DNA from 4 places in the Kitasatospora sp. NPDC101157 genome. Region 4 is predicted to be linked to each of the others. Evidence: riboswitches for the same ligand, from Rfam matches in the RefSeq annotation. Region 4 holds a riboswitch; each other region holds the start of a gene.
The links. Region 4 has a riboswitch for cyclic di-AMP ahead of ACIRVF_RS38190 (M23 family metallopeptidase). Riboswitches for the same ligand answer to the same signal wherever they lie in the genome.
Positions count from the first base shown of each region.

Region 1: linked by a shared signal. The riboswitch ahead of ACIRVF_RS10005 (NlpC/P60 family protein) and the one ahead of ACIRVF_RS38190 (M23 family metallopeptidase) in region 4 are both predicted to bind cyclic di-AMP.
Region 2: linked by a shared signal. The riboswitch ahead of ACIRVF_RS07470 (hypothetical protein) and the one ahead of ACIRVF_RS38190 (M23 family metallopeptidase) in region 4 are both predicted to bind cyclic di-AMP.
Region 3: linked by a shared signal. The riboswitch ahead of ACIRVF_RS33305 (transglycosylase SLT domain-containing protein) and the one ahead of ACIRVF_RS38190 (M23 family metallopeptidase) in region 4 are both predicted to bind cyclic di-AMP.

Region 1 covers NZ_JBIWPL010000004.1:60,917-64,114, reverse strand. Annotated here, with positions in the region: gene ACIRVF_RS10010 (NlpC/P60 family protein) at 1-743, shown strand, start outside; cyclic di-AMP (ydaO/yuaA leader) riboswitch at 1,083-1,236, shown strand; gene ACIRVF_RS10005 (NlpC/P60 family protein) at 1,247-2,371, shown strand; gene ACIRVF_RS10000 (NlpC/P60 family protein) at 2,597-3,198, shown strand, end outside.
Region 2 covers NZ_JBIWPL010000003.1:212,544-215,741, forward strand. Annotated here, with positions in the region: gene ACIRVF_RS07470 (hypothetical protein) at 1-1,386, opposite strand, end outside; cyclic di-AMP (ydaO/yuaA leader) riboswitch at 1,389-1,510, opposite strand; gene ACIRVF_RS07475 (esterase/lipase family protein) at 1,766-3,064, opposite strand.
Region 3 covers NZ_JBIWPL010000023.1:112,869-116,066, reverse strand. Annotated here, with positions in the region: gene ACIRVF_RS33310 (papain-like cysteine protease family protein) at 1-758, opposite strand, end outside; gene ACIRVF_RS33305 (transglycosylase SLT domain-containing protein) at 1,373-1,804, opposite strand; cyclic di-AMP (ydaO/yuaA leader) riboswitch at 1,808-1,971, opposite strand; gene ACIRVF_RS33300 (YegP family protein) at 2,606-2,794, shown strand; gene ACIRVF_RS33295 (glycosyltransferase family 4 protein) at 2,907-3,198, shown strand, end outside.
Region 4 covers NZ_JBIWPL010000033.1:53,096-56,293, reverse strand. Annotated here, with positions in the region: gene ACIRVF_RS38195 (hypothetical protein) at 1-668, shown strand, start outside; gene ACIRVF_RS38190 (M23 family metallopeptidase) at 724-1,590, opposite strand; cyclic di-AMP (ydaO/yuaA leader) riboswitch at 1,603-1,761, opposite strand; gene ACIRVF_RS38185 (YiaA/YiaB family inner membrane protein) at 1,958-2,248, shown strand; gene ACIRVF_RS38180 (alpha/beta fold hydrolase) at 2,346-3,170, shown strand.

The sequences.
Region 1 (3,198 bases), on a different contig from region 4:
CCCAGGTCGCGGGCGAGCAGTACCGCACCGGGGGCATCGACCCGTCCGTCCAGCTGATGCTCTCCTCCGACCCGTCCGGCTACCTGGACAAGGCGTCGAGCGTCCAGCAGGCCAGCCAGAGCCAGACCGAGGCGCTCAAGGGGCTGCTCGACCAGCAGCGCCGGCTGGACCAGGAGAAGGCCGAGGCGGCCGCCGTGCTGGCCTCGCTGGACTCCACCACCAAGGACCTCAACCAGGCCAAGTCGGACGTCAACCAGAAGCTGAAGGCCGCGCAGGACCTGCTGAACTCGCTCAGCGCCACCGAGCGGGCCGCGCTGAAGGCCCAGCAGCAGCAGGACGACCGCGCCTCGCGCGGCGCGGCCCGGGTCGACCTCAGCAGCCTGCCGCCGGCCAGCGGCTACGCGGCCGTGGCCGTGGCCAAGGCGATGAGCAAGCAGGGCTCGCCGTACGTGTGGGGCGCCACCGGGCCGAGCACCTTCGACTGCTCGGGCCTGATGCTCTGGTCGTACGCCCAGGCCGGCGTCTCGCTGCCGCGCACCTCGCAGGAGCAGGGCGACGTCGGCACCCGGGTGCCCTCGCTGGACCAGGCCCAGCCGGGCGACCTGGTGATCTACGGCAGCGACCGGCACCACGTCGGGATGTACATCGGCAACGGCATGGTGGTCCACGCGCCGCACACCGGTGACGTGGTGAAGGTGATGAAGGCCGACGCGATGCCGATCAACACGATCCGCCGGGTCTGACGGCCCGACACCCTCCTCGGGGCCCGACTCCGGCCCTGTGATACGCGCCACCTCCCGATCGGGGGTGGCGCTTCGGGTTTTGCCCGCTACCGGCCAACCGATGAGTGTTGATCAGCTTTGCGTACAGCGGCGATCACGATCAGTCATTTTCACAAGAGAACATGGGTAATCTTCCGTCTTTTTTCTGACAAGGATTTGAACGGATCACGGTTCAGTTACTAGGGTCGTGCCCCGAACCACCGCACTGTCGATCACCCAGCCTGGGTGGCGGCGGTGGTTTCCGTCGAGTTCGCGAAACAGCGGGGCAGGTCGAAGCGACTGCCCGACAGGGGAGCCCAGTGGTCGGGGGCGCTGCGGAGCGGAGCCGGGGAACCACGTTCCTCCGGGGTGAATCGGCGCCAGGTCGGCCGTTGGTGAGGCCGTGAGGCGTCGTAGGGCATGCTTCCGGCCCGAACCCGTCAGCTCACCCGGTAGGCGGAGGTAGGAAGAAGGAGTCCGCCTTCGTGGCGTCCCATCGTCGTCCCAAGCCAGCCAGCCGCGCTCGTGTCTCGATCCTGACCGGTTTCGCCGCCGCGGCCGTCGCCCTCTCCGCGCAGACCGGCGCGCACGCCGACCCGCAGCCGACCAAGGAGCAGGTCAAGGAGCAGGTCGACCAGCTCAACGAGCAGGCCGAGCAGGCGACCGAGAAGTACAACGCGGCGCAGGAGAAGCAGCAGGAGCTGGAGAAGCAGGTCTCCGGCCTGCAGGACCAGGTGGCCCGTCAGCAGGCGCAGGTGACCGACCTGCAGGGCGGCCTCGCCGAGATCGCCGGCGAGCAGTACCGGAACGGGGGCATATCCCCGACCGTCCAGCTGATGCTCTCCTCCAGCCCGGACAACTTCCTCAACCAGGCCGGGGCGCTGAACCAGGCCGGTGACACCCAGAAGAACCAGCTGAAGCAGCTCCAGGAGCAGCAGCGCAAGCTCGACCAGGACCGTACCGAGGCCCAGGGCAAGCTCGCCGAGCTGGAGTCCACGACCACGCAGCTGAAGGCGTCCAAGGAGGACGTCCAGAACAAGCTGAAGGCCGCCCAGGACCTGCTCAACACGCTGACCGAGCAGGAGCGCCAGGCGATCAAGGCGGCCGAGGAGAAGGCCGCCGCCGACGCCAAGGCCAAGGCGGACGCCGCCGCGCAGGCCTCCCAGTCGGGCTCCGGTGACCGCGCCTCGCGTGACAGCGGCCGCTCCGACCTCGGCTCGGGCTCCTCGAACGCGCCGGTCAAGATCGCCCCGGGCAGCTCGCACGGTGCCGCCGCGCTGGCCGCCGCCGCCACCAAGGTCGGCAGCCCGTACGTCTGGGGCGCCACCGGCCCCAGCTCCTTCGACTGCTCCGGCCTGATGGTCTGGGCGTTCAACCAGGCCAACGTGTCGCTGCCGCGCACCTCGCAGGAGCAGGCCGGCGCCGGTACCCGGATCGGCACGGACCTCTCCCAGGCCCAGCCCGGCGACCTGCTGATCTTCTACAGCGACGCCCACCACGTCGGCATCTACGCGGGCAACGGCCAGGTGCTGCACGCGCCCAAGCCGGGCGCGTCGGTGCGCTACGAGGCCGTCTCCAACATGCCGCTGGCTTCCATCGTGCGGGTCTGATCCCCGCCCGGTCCGACGGGCCCGGTCCTCCACCACGGAGGGCCGGGCCTGCGGCTTTTCCGGCGACGCGCTCTGGTGTCCGAATAAGGGTCAAATATTCGGGTCGGGAGGGGTTTGGACTCACTTGCCCGGACTCGCTAACGTCTGCCACCGGACTCCCGCTCGACGGCCGCCCACCGGGGCGCGGCCGCGGGGCCGCGCCGCAGGACTGGAGCCGCTGCCGCCATGCCCGTGCACCGCCGTTCCCAACTGCTCGTCCGTGCGCTGGTACTGACCGCTGCCGCCACCACGGCCCTGGGTGTGGCGACCGGCGGCAGCGCCCAGGCCGCCCCCGGGGCGCCGGACAAGCCCGACCGCAAGGACGTCAAGGCGCAGGTCGAGCAGCTGTACGACGAGGCCGAACAGGCCTCGGAGAAGTACAACGCCGCTCAGGAGGCGCAGAAGCGGCTCCTGAACGAGACCGCGAACCTGCAGGGCGAGGTCGCCGCCGCCCAGGACCAGCTCAACCAGCTGCGCGGAGACCTGGCCACGGTGGCCGGGGCCGAGTACCGGGGCGGCGGGATGGCCCAGACCGCCCAGCTGATGCTCTCCAGCGACCCCGAGGCCTACCTCGCCCGCGCCCGTACCCTCGGCCAGGCCGCCGAGCGGCAGCAGGAGACCCTGCACGAGCTGGTCACCCGTCAGCGCAGGCTCGACCAGCGCCGCACGGAGACCGCGGCCAAGCTCGCCGAGCTGGACCAGGCCCGCCGCTCGCTGGCCGAGAACAAGCAGCAGATCCAGCAGCGGCTGGCCGCGGCGCAGAAGCTGCTGAACGGTCTGGGCGCCGC
Region 2 (3,198 bases), on a different contig from region 4:
CCCCTGCGGCGCCGGGTGGTACTTGCCGGCACCGACGGAGAGGTTGAGGATCAGGTACGCCGAGAAGTCGGCGCCCACGCCCTTGCCGTCCGAGAACACCTTGACGCCGTTGACGTACCAGTCCACCGAGTCGGCGCCGTAGTAGGTGCCGATGGTGACCCACTGGTCCTTGGCGACGGCATTGGCGTCGGTGTAGTAGTCCGCGTTGCCGGGGTTGACGTGGTTGGTCAGCTCCAGCAGGTCCGGGTTGTCGGGGTGGTACTCGAAGGAGTCGACCTCCCCGTTGCCGTTCTTCCAGGTCCACAGGGCGGGCCAGGCGCCGGTGCCCGAGGGCAGCTTGACCCGGGTCTCGGCGTAGTCACCGGTCTTGACCTGGAAGCCCTCGGCGGAGCCCTCGGTGGTCAGGAAGCCGGTGTTCCAGGACTGCCGGCCGTTCTCCAGGGTGGGGCCGCCGGGGGTGGCGGTGAAGGTGGCGACGCCGTTCGCGACGCTGACGTTGTTCTTGTTCAACCAGTCGAGCTTGTTGTCGTCCGGGTTGTGGTTGCCGTACTTGTACGCGGTGCTCTTGTCGCCGACCCACCGTCGGCCCCAGTCGATCGGGCCGTTGAACTCGTCGGACCAGGTCAGCGACTTCCCGGCGATCGGGGAGGCCGGCGCCGGGGTGCTCGGGCTCGCGGTGGCGCTGGGGGTGGAGGTGGCGCTCGGGGCGGAGGTGGCGCTCGGGGCGGACGTGGCGCTCGGGGTGGAGGTGGCGCTCGGGTTCGCGGTCGGCGCCGTGGTGGGCGCGACGGTCGGCGCCGTGGTGGCGGTGGCCGTCGGGGCCGGCTCGGCAGTGGGGGCGGCGGCGGTCGGCGTGGTGGTGGGCGACGGCTTGGCGGTGGAGGTGGCCGTGGGGGCCGGGGTGGGCGTCGACGTCCCGGCGCGGGAGACCACCAGCTGCTGCGAGGGCAGGTTGTGCCAGCCGCCGCCGAGGTCCTGCCAGAAGCCGAACTGGGTGTAGGTCCCGGCGGGCAGGGTGCGCGCGCCGCTGGTGAAGGAGAACCCGCTCGGGCAGAGCTGCACGTTGCCGGCGTTGCCCGGGAAGTCCAGGTTGGTGCCGTGCGCGTCGCGGACGCCCACGCCGACGGTCCTGGCGACGAAGCAGGACGAGGAGTGCAGGCTCAGCGAGGCGGTGGTGGCCTTGCCCGCGACCATGGTGGCGGGGGCGAGCCGGTCCTGGGTGACGGTCGGGCCGGTGGTGGCCTGGGCACCGGCGACGGCCGGCAGCCCGAACAGGCCGGCGCCGCTGATGGCGAGTGCCCCGGTGGCGGCGAGGGCGGCGTTGCGTCCGCGGTGGGACGGACGGGCGTGGCGGGGCGCGCGACGGCGCCCGGCAGGCTGGGGCATGGGAGTCCTCTGCGACGCCTGCGAGGTGAGCTGTCGGATTCGGGCTGCAGTTGCCCGGCCGCCTGCGGAGCGGCTTCACCCCTAGCCGCAGCCCGCACGCTGGTGCGTACGGGCCGGGCGCTGACCTTGGTTCCCCCGCTCCCGTCCGCTGTCGTGCTCGGCTGCCCGCCGACGGGTGGACAGGAATCGGCGTCCCGGCGGCGGAGTCCGCGAGGGCGGACGACCCGTTGCAGGCTAGGCAGGCTGTGCGTGAACGGACAACTCCATCCGGCCGGTTGTCGCGCAGCTCACAGTGGTGTCGATCAACGACGCTGCGTGGCCGCCGAGTTGATCAATCCCGGCGCCGCGGCCGGGGGTTCGCGGGTCGAGGCCCGGAGGTTCAGCCGAGCCAGGCGGCCACCTGGCTCTCGGCCTCCGGCGACCAGGCCAGTTCCAGGTGGTTGAGCCCGCTGAGCAGCCGGGTGCCGCCGACGGTCGTGATGCCGGTGGTGTCCAGGGCGCTCGCGGTGAACACGATGCTGTCGCTGGGACCGCGGTTCTCGTCGAGCACGCCCGGGATGTCGGCCGAGCCGCCCGCGAGGAGATAGGTGGGCACCGGGGCCGGGGTCCCGGCCCGCTGGAGCGGGGCGATCAGCGAGCCCGCGTCGACGGCCGCCTGGATGCCCTGGCCGGAGGTGCAGAAGCCCTGGCCGCCGTAGTACGTGGTCCACCAGTCCTGGGCGGTGGTGTCCACCCCGTAGACGGCGTCCCAGCGGGCGAGCAGCTGTCGCTGGCCCGGATAGCAGTCGCTGCCACCGGTCGGCAGCACTCCCAGGCAGGGCTGGGCGGTGTACGTGCCGTAGCAGGTCATGTACAGGTGCGGGGACGGCGCGTTGGCGGTACCGCCGCAGGCCGGCCAGGTGGCCAGGTCGAAGTCCCAGCCGTGCGCGTAGACGTAGTCGAGCCCGCCGTTCGGCCCGCCGAGGGTGACCAGGCGGCGCACGTCGCCCGCGTACGGCCGCCCCCAGGAGGGGCGCACCGAGGACACGTACGCGCGGGCGGCGACCTCTCCCTTGCTCCAGGCCACCACGTCGACCTGGGGGACGCCGAGCCGGGCCCGGATCAGCGTGATCGCGTCACCGACTGCCTGGGCCTGGAGCAGGTTGTCGCCGTGCTTGTGGGCGAAGCCGACGGCGAACACCCGGTGGCCGCTCCCGGCCAGGTACTGGGCGAGGCCGGTGGACGGGCAGCTCGCGGCGCCGCAGGTGCCCCCCTCCCCCGGGTTCGCCCAGGCGCGGTCGGCGTTGTCGTTGGCGCCGTGGACCAGCAGGACGGGGGTGCCGGTGCCGCCGGCGTCCCAGCCGGAGGCGGAGTAGAGCAGGAAGCGGCCGGAGTACGGCTCGCCGGTGCCGAAGTAGGTGCGGCGGGGGCCGTCCTGATCGCCGCGGCCGTCGGCGGGGAACTGCTCGGTACGGAAGCCGGGGGTGGGGTCGAGGTAGCGCTCGACCTTGGCCCAGCCGTCGCCGGGGGCGGGGAAGGTGGCTTCGAGGGCGAGGGGGGCGGCGGCCGTCCCGGTGGCGGCCGCCGTCGCGGTGGCGGCCGCTCCGGCGGCGGGGGCGCCGAGGAGGAGGGCGGTGAGGGTGAGGAGAAGGGCCGAGAGGGCGGCGGGGACGCGCCGTCGGGTGGGGGTACGTCTCATGGGCGTGGACGGTAGGGCCGGCCCGCGGTCGCGCCCATGTGCCGGCCGCACACCGCGAGCGGCGCGACGGTGGCGGACCGCACCGTGGCGCGGGGCCGCCCGAGTCCGCCCGGTCGGATAAATTGGAACCCTGG
Region 3 (3,198 bases), on a different contig from region 4:
TTGCTGACGTAGGTGTTGTAGTTCCACCAGGTGTATGTCTGTGTGCTGGGCCACGGATCGCCCACGGCGATCATGTTGCTGGTGCTGTCGTAGCCGTAGACGACGTTCATGTGCCCGCCGCCCGAGGTCCAGCCGATGCGCACCGCGAACGGCCGCCCGTTGGCTATCTCGTTGGTGACCTCGCTGAACGAGGCGTTGCGGTTCAGGTCGTAACCGCTGTTGCGGAAGCCCATGGCGGACAGGCCGTTGGCCATGTCGTCGAGCGTGGCGGGCCGGTCGTTGCAGTCCAGCCAGCGGCCCTGCTGGGCGAGGCGGCAGAAGTCGTACTGGTTGTACTGGTGGTAACCCCAGTAGGTGGCGACCGTCAGGCCGGACGCGTCCCAGCACCACTCGTCCTGGACCTGCTTCTGCATGGTGATGTCGAGCGCCGTCCAGCTGGTGGGCCGGGTGGAGCCGCAGACCGGCAGGTTCCCGGTGTCCTCACCGATGAAGGCGTCGGCGACGTAATAGCCGCCGGACCAGATCCAGCGGTTGTCGTTCTCGACGGTGTCCCCCGTGGTACGGCAGATCATCGGGATGCGGTCGCCCGGCGCGGCCTGACCGGAGACCCGGGCCGAGAGCGACGGGAGCACACGCTCGTTGACGGTGCTGTAGTTCCCCTGCCCCCCGATGACGGTTCCCTTGACCAGGCCCGCCTGGGCCACGGCGCCGATACCCAGCGCGGCCGCACCGGCCAGCACGGCGGCGGTCGCCGCCATGGCCCATCGGCGTGATTTCCTGCGGTGTCTGCTCATGCGTCAGATCTCACTCCCCGTTAGGTGAAACCGAATGCGGGGGAGTCTGGCAGAGCCGCAACCGAACCGGAACAAAGGAGTCCGGGGCGCCTTGCGGCTACGCGCGTGGACGGCGAGGAGCCCTGGGCCAACAGGTGTTTAACGAGCGTGACTTGGCGGACATCGAGCGAATTGGTCTAGTCCACCGTTATTCCATCGTTATTTTCGTGGAGATGCCCTTCAGGCTGTGAAATTTCACAGAGTGAGTGCAATGTTACTCACGATGAGGGTTTCAGAAGCGGGGATTCGGAAGTCCGAAGAAGCGCTTATGCGAAACGGGCGACGGGACGACCCGCCCCGCACGCCCCCACGAACAAGCCGTCGCCGGGACCACCGCCGGGACCACCGCGGGGACGGAGCGCAACGGTGTGCCGCGCGGGTCGGCGAGGGCGCTGGGCCGCCGGGCTGGAGGACCCCGGCGCCCAGCGATGGCCGGGCTTCGACCACCCGTCAGGCCGCCGCGTTACGCGTCAGGGGCGCGGAGGGAGCCGCAGAGGGCCCCGCCGCGGCACTGCGACAGGACCCTGCGGACACAAGGATCAGTACCAGTGGTGGTTCTGCCAGAAGACCCACGCCTGGTTGGGGCTGCCGTAGCGGCTGTTCATGTACTTCAGCGCCCAGCGCAGCTGGGTGCTGGGGTTGGTTCGCCAGTCGGATCCCTCGGACGCCATCTTGCTGGCGGGCAGGGCCTGCGGGAGACCGTAGGAGCCGGAGCTGGGGTTGGTGGCGTTGATCCGCCAGCCGCTCTCATGGGAGATGATCTGGTCGAACGAGGCCAGCTGGTTGGCCGGCACGATCTGCGCGGCCAGCTTCTGCAGGGCGGCGGGGGTGTTGGCGGTGGCGGCCTCCGCCGAGCCGGCGGAGGCGACGGGGACGGCAAGGGTGACGCCGGCCATGACGGCCGCGGCGACGACGCCCTTGAACCGGCGGGTGATCGGGCCGGACAGGCCGAATCGGCTGTTCGCAGACATGCGGTGTTTCCTCTCCCACGCCTACGAGGTGAGCTGTCGGGTTCGGGCTGGAGTTGCCCGGCCGCGCCAAGCGCGACCTCACCCCTAGCGCTGTCCGGACCGGTCCGGGCAGCGCGACTTACCTGTGGTTCCCCCGCTCCTGCCGCTGATGCTGGTGTTGCGCGTGCCCACTCGGTCCGGCGACAGGACTCGGCGCTCCGGAGAGTGGGGTTCGTGTGGGGACGAACGAGAGGAAAGGTAAACAAACCATCACACGCAGGGCAAGGCGTTGTGATGCGTCTCACCCTCGGATTGAAATCGCGGGCCCGCCCGGTCGACCGATGGCGGCGGCTCGCTGTTGGACCTGATGCCCCGTCACCTCCTCGGGGGTCGTACAGAGCGACGCGGTGCCGGGCCCAGGTGAACGAATGCCCGGAGGGGAGCGAAGTGGACACTGCCCGAAGTGGTCCGCTCCAGCCGAGTGATCGGTCCGGTGACGGTGGACTTGCCACAGCACTGCGGGCTTGAGGGTGAAGGTCCGGGTCTTCGCGTGTCCGGCGGAGCTGTGCACCGTCGCCCGGGCGTCCGGTGCCGGTGTCCAGGTCGTGCAGAAGCTCCCGGCTCGCCATCACGTCGTCTTGTGGAGCGTCCCCCTCGGATGTGCACCGGAGGGGCACCGGGTGCGCAGCGCACCACCTGACCCGAACGGCTCAGGTGGCCAGGGGCCCGCTGACCCGGATGCCTCACCCGGCGGGCGGCGCAACGGGGTTGGACCTACCGTGCGGTGCGTGGGGGTTACCCGAGCGAGAGGTGTCGAGTGACATGGCAGGGAAGTTCGAGCTGTACAAGGACGAGAGCGGGATGCACCGGTTCCGGCTCAAGGCGAGCAACGGGTCCGTCGTGGTGACCGGCGACCCGCAGGAGAGCAAGGACGACTGCCTGAAGAGCATCGAGTCGATCCGCAAGCTCGCGCCGTACGCGGAGCTCAAGGAGACGGCCGGATCGTCCTGAGGCTCGGACAGCGCTCCGGACGCGGGTCGGCGGTGCAAATCGCCGACCCGCGTTCGCTTGTGCGACAGATCCCTTTGGCCGGGTGCACGCCGGGCGCGGACACAACACAGGCATGCGCGTCGCCATCGTCACCGAATCCTTCCCGCCCGAGGTCAACGGAGTCGCCCACAGCGTGCTGCGGACGGCCGAGCACCTGGCCCGCCGGGGCCACCAGCCCCTCGTCGTCACCCCCGCCCCGGCCCGGGGCGCCCACTGCCCGCCCCGGGGCTTCGGCGCCGGGGCCGGGGCGGAGCGGATCCCCGTGGTGCACATCCCCTCGATGCCGCTGCCGGGGTACCCGCAGGTGCGGATCGCGCTGCCGAGCCGGCAGCTGGCGGCCGCGCTCGCCGGGCACCGGCCGGACC
Region 4 (3,198 bases):
ACCTCTACGTCCAACCCGCACCGGAGGACGATCCGCTCGCGTACGGCGACGCCGTACGGCTGCTGGTCGACCACCAGCGGGCGGCCAAGCGGCTCAACGCCAAGCGCCAGGAGCGGCTGCACGCCGAGGCCGAGTGGCAGGGCGAGGTCGCGGCCGGGCTGCTGCGCCGCGCCGACCTGGTGACCTGGCCCCGGCTGTACGCGGTGCTGCTGCACGCGCACGGGGTGGACGTGACGGACCTCTCGGCCGTCCGGGAGTGGCTGACCGGCTTCGCCGGCCTCGACGAGGAGCAGCGGCTGGCCGGGTACGAGGCGCTGGTGCCGACCGGCTGGCTGGACGAGCCGGACGAGCAGGGCTGGGGCCCGGGCCGGGTGCTGTCGGTCGGCATGGCCACCGACGGGGCACGGCGGCTGCTGGAGCAGGGGCTGATGCGGCGCAGCTACCGCAACCTGGCCGAGCTGAACGCGCTGGGCCGGCCGATGCCGGACGAACTCGCCGGGGGCTTCGAGGAGTTCGAGGCGGCGGCGGCCGAGGTGGCGCTCGACCTGCTCGGCGAGTGGACGGTGCCCGGGCTGCCGCGGCTGCTGCTGGAGGAGTTCCCGGAACTCGCGCCGGAGCCGGGCGCGGAGGAGATCGACGCGTACCTGGCGCAGCTGCCGCCGGAGTGAGGTGGCGGGGGGAGCCTCGGGCGGGCGGCCCGGGGCTCCCTCCTTCCGGACCCGTTTACGGGTTGAGGCCGTGCTGCTGCAGCCAGGTCTCCGGGTCGACCGGGGCGCCGCCGCCCGGGCGGACCTCCAGGTGCAGGTGCGGGCCGGTGACGTTGCCGGTCGCGCCGACCTTGCCGATCTGCTGGCCGGAGGTGACCTGACCGGAGCCCGTGATGATCGAGGACAGGTGGCAGTACCAGATCTCGGTGCCGTCGGGCAGGGTCTCGACGATCCGGTAGCCGTACGCACCGGACCAGCCGGCCGAGGTGATGGTGCCCTGGCCGACCGCGTGGACCGCGGTGCCGGTGTCGGCGGCGAAGTCCAGGCCGGTGTGCAGGTGGGCCCAGTAGCGGGCGCTCTGGCCGTAGTGGGCGGAGAGGTTGTACTCCTTCACCGGCAGGGTGAGTGCGGCGGCCTTGGCCCGCTCGGCCTCCTCGGCGGCGCGCTTGGCCTCGGCCTCCTTGGCGGCGGCCTTGGCCTCGGCATCCTGGGCGGCCTGTACCCGGGCGTTCTCCTCGGCGGCGGTGCGCTGGCTGTCGGCCTGCTGCTGGATGCGGGCGGCGAGCGCGAGGCCGGGGTCGGCGGCCAGGGCGACCGGGGCCTCGTCCGGCGTCTCGACGGCGGGCGCGGCGGCCGGGGTCGCGGAGGCGAAGCCGGTGGCGCCCAGGGTGGCGGCGACGGCGGTGACGCCGAGCAGCGGGGAGGCTCCGCGGGTCTGACGCGGCATCCGGTGGCGGTTGGGCTCGGCCTCCGGGGCGAAGGGGTCGCCGTGGCCGGCGGAGTCGGCGTCGTGGGGCTCGGAGCCGTCCGGGCCGGGGTGGTCGAGGAGCTGGGTACCGGCTGCGGGGCCGGCCGGGTGTGCCGGAGTGTGCGTCGACGCCACGGAGGCGCGCTCCTTTCCTTCCTTCGCGCCTACCGGGTTAGCTGACGGGTTCGGAGCAGGAAGGTCTCCTACGGCCGGGCCGGAGCCCCGCCGATTCACCCCAAGGAACGTGGTTCCCCGGCTCCCTGGCCTGCCCGGAGGCCGGCCGGCGGGATTAGGCGACGGCGCACGGTGCCGTCTGGGTACGGCGTTGACGACCGCGCTGCGTTATCAGACGTTAATCCTAGGACGCCCTGATTCCAAGCCGTCCATCCGCCAGGGGCGGGCAACAGGTGACCGGACGTCAACGAACGACCGCTCGACCGCCCGGCCCATCTGAGTACTCCTACTCATGTGCACCCCGGCCGCCCCGCCGCATCCTGGCGCCATGAGCACACCGATGCAGTCACGCACCACGGCCGCGTACTACGTCCAGGCCGTCCTCTCCTTCGCCATCTCCGGCGCGGCCCTCGCCGCCGGGATCGCCTACCTGCCCGTCGGCGGCTGGACCCGGGCCTTCCTCGGGATCGGCCTCCTCTACACCGTCACCTCCGCGTTCACGCTGGCCAAGGTGATCCGGGACCGGCAGGAGTCCTCGGACACCCTCGCCCGGGTCGACCAGGCCCGGCTGGAGAAGCTGCTGAGCGAGCACGACCCCTTCAAGGTCGAAGGGGTGTGACCGGGGAGTTCCGCGCGGCCGGAGGCTTGACGGCTAAGGCTAATAGCCGTAGCTTTATGGCTATCGGCAGCAGCGAGCGACCCCGTGGAGGTCCACCGTGAACGGCACCGTCACCCCGAGCACCCAGTACCTCGACGTCCCCGGCGGCCGCCTCGCGTACGACGACACCCGGCAGGGCGACGGCACCCCGGTCGTCCTGCTCCCCGGGATGCTCGACTCCCGCCGCGCCTACCGGCACCTCCACCCACTGCTCACCGCGGCCGGGCGCCGGGTCATCACCATGGACCTGCGCGGGTTCGGCGAGTCCTCGATCGTCTGGGACGACTACAGCCCCGCCGCGATCGCCACCGACGTCCTCGCCCTGCTCGACCACCTCGGCATCGAGCGGGCCGTCCTGGTCGGGCAGTCCTACACCGGGGCGACCGTCGTCAAGCTCGCCGGGGACGCGCCCCAGCGGGTCGCCGGGATCGCGCTCATCGACGCCTTCGTCGAGCACCGGGCGAACGCCCTCATGAAGGGCGTCATGGTCGTCATGGGCGCCGCGATGGTCCGGTGGCCCGCGGTCTGGGGCCACTACCTCCGCAGGATGGCCTTCCCCGGCCCCCGGCCGGCCGACCTCGACACCTACGTGGACGGGCTGGTCGCCGCCCTGCGCACCCCCGGCCGCCGCACCGCCACCCGCGGCCACGTCACCGGCGACTCCGCGCCGATCGGCTGGACCGCGGCCGTCCGCTGCCCCGCCCTCGTGCTGATGGGCAGCAAGGACCCCGACTTCCCCGGGCCCGAGGCCGTCGCCGACCTCCAGGCCGAGAAGCTCGGCGCACGGAAGGTCATGATCGAGGGATCCGGGCACTACCCGATGGCCGACAACCCGCGGGCGGTCGCCGACGCGCTGCTGCCCTTCCTCGCCGAACTCGCCTGAGACCGAACCCGCCTGAGACCGAACCCGC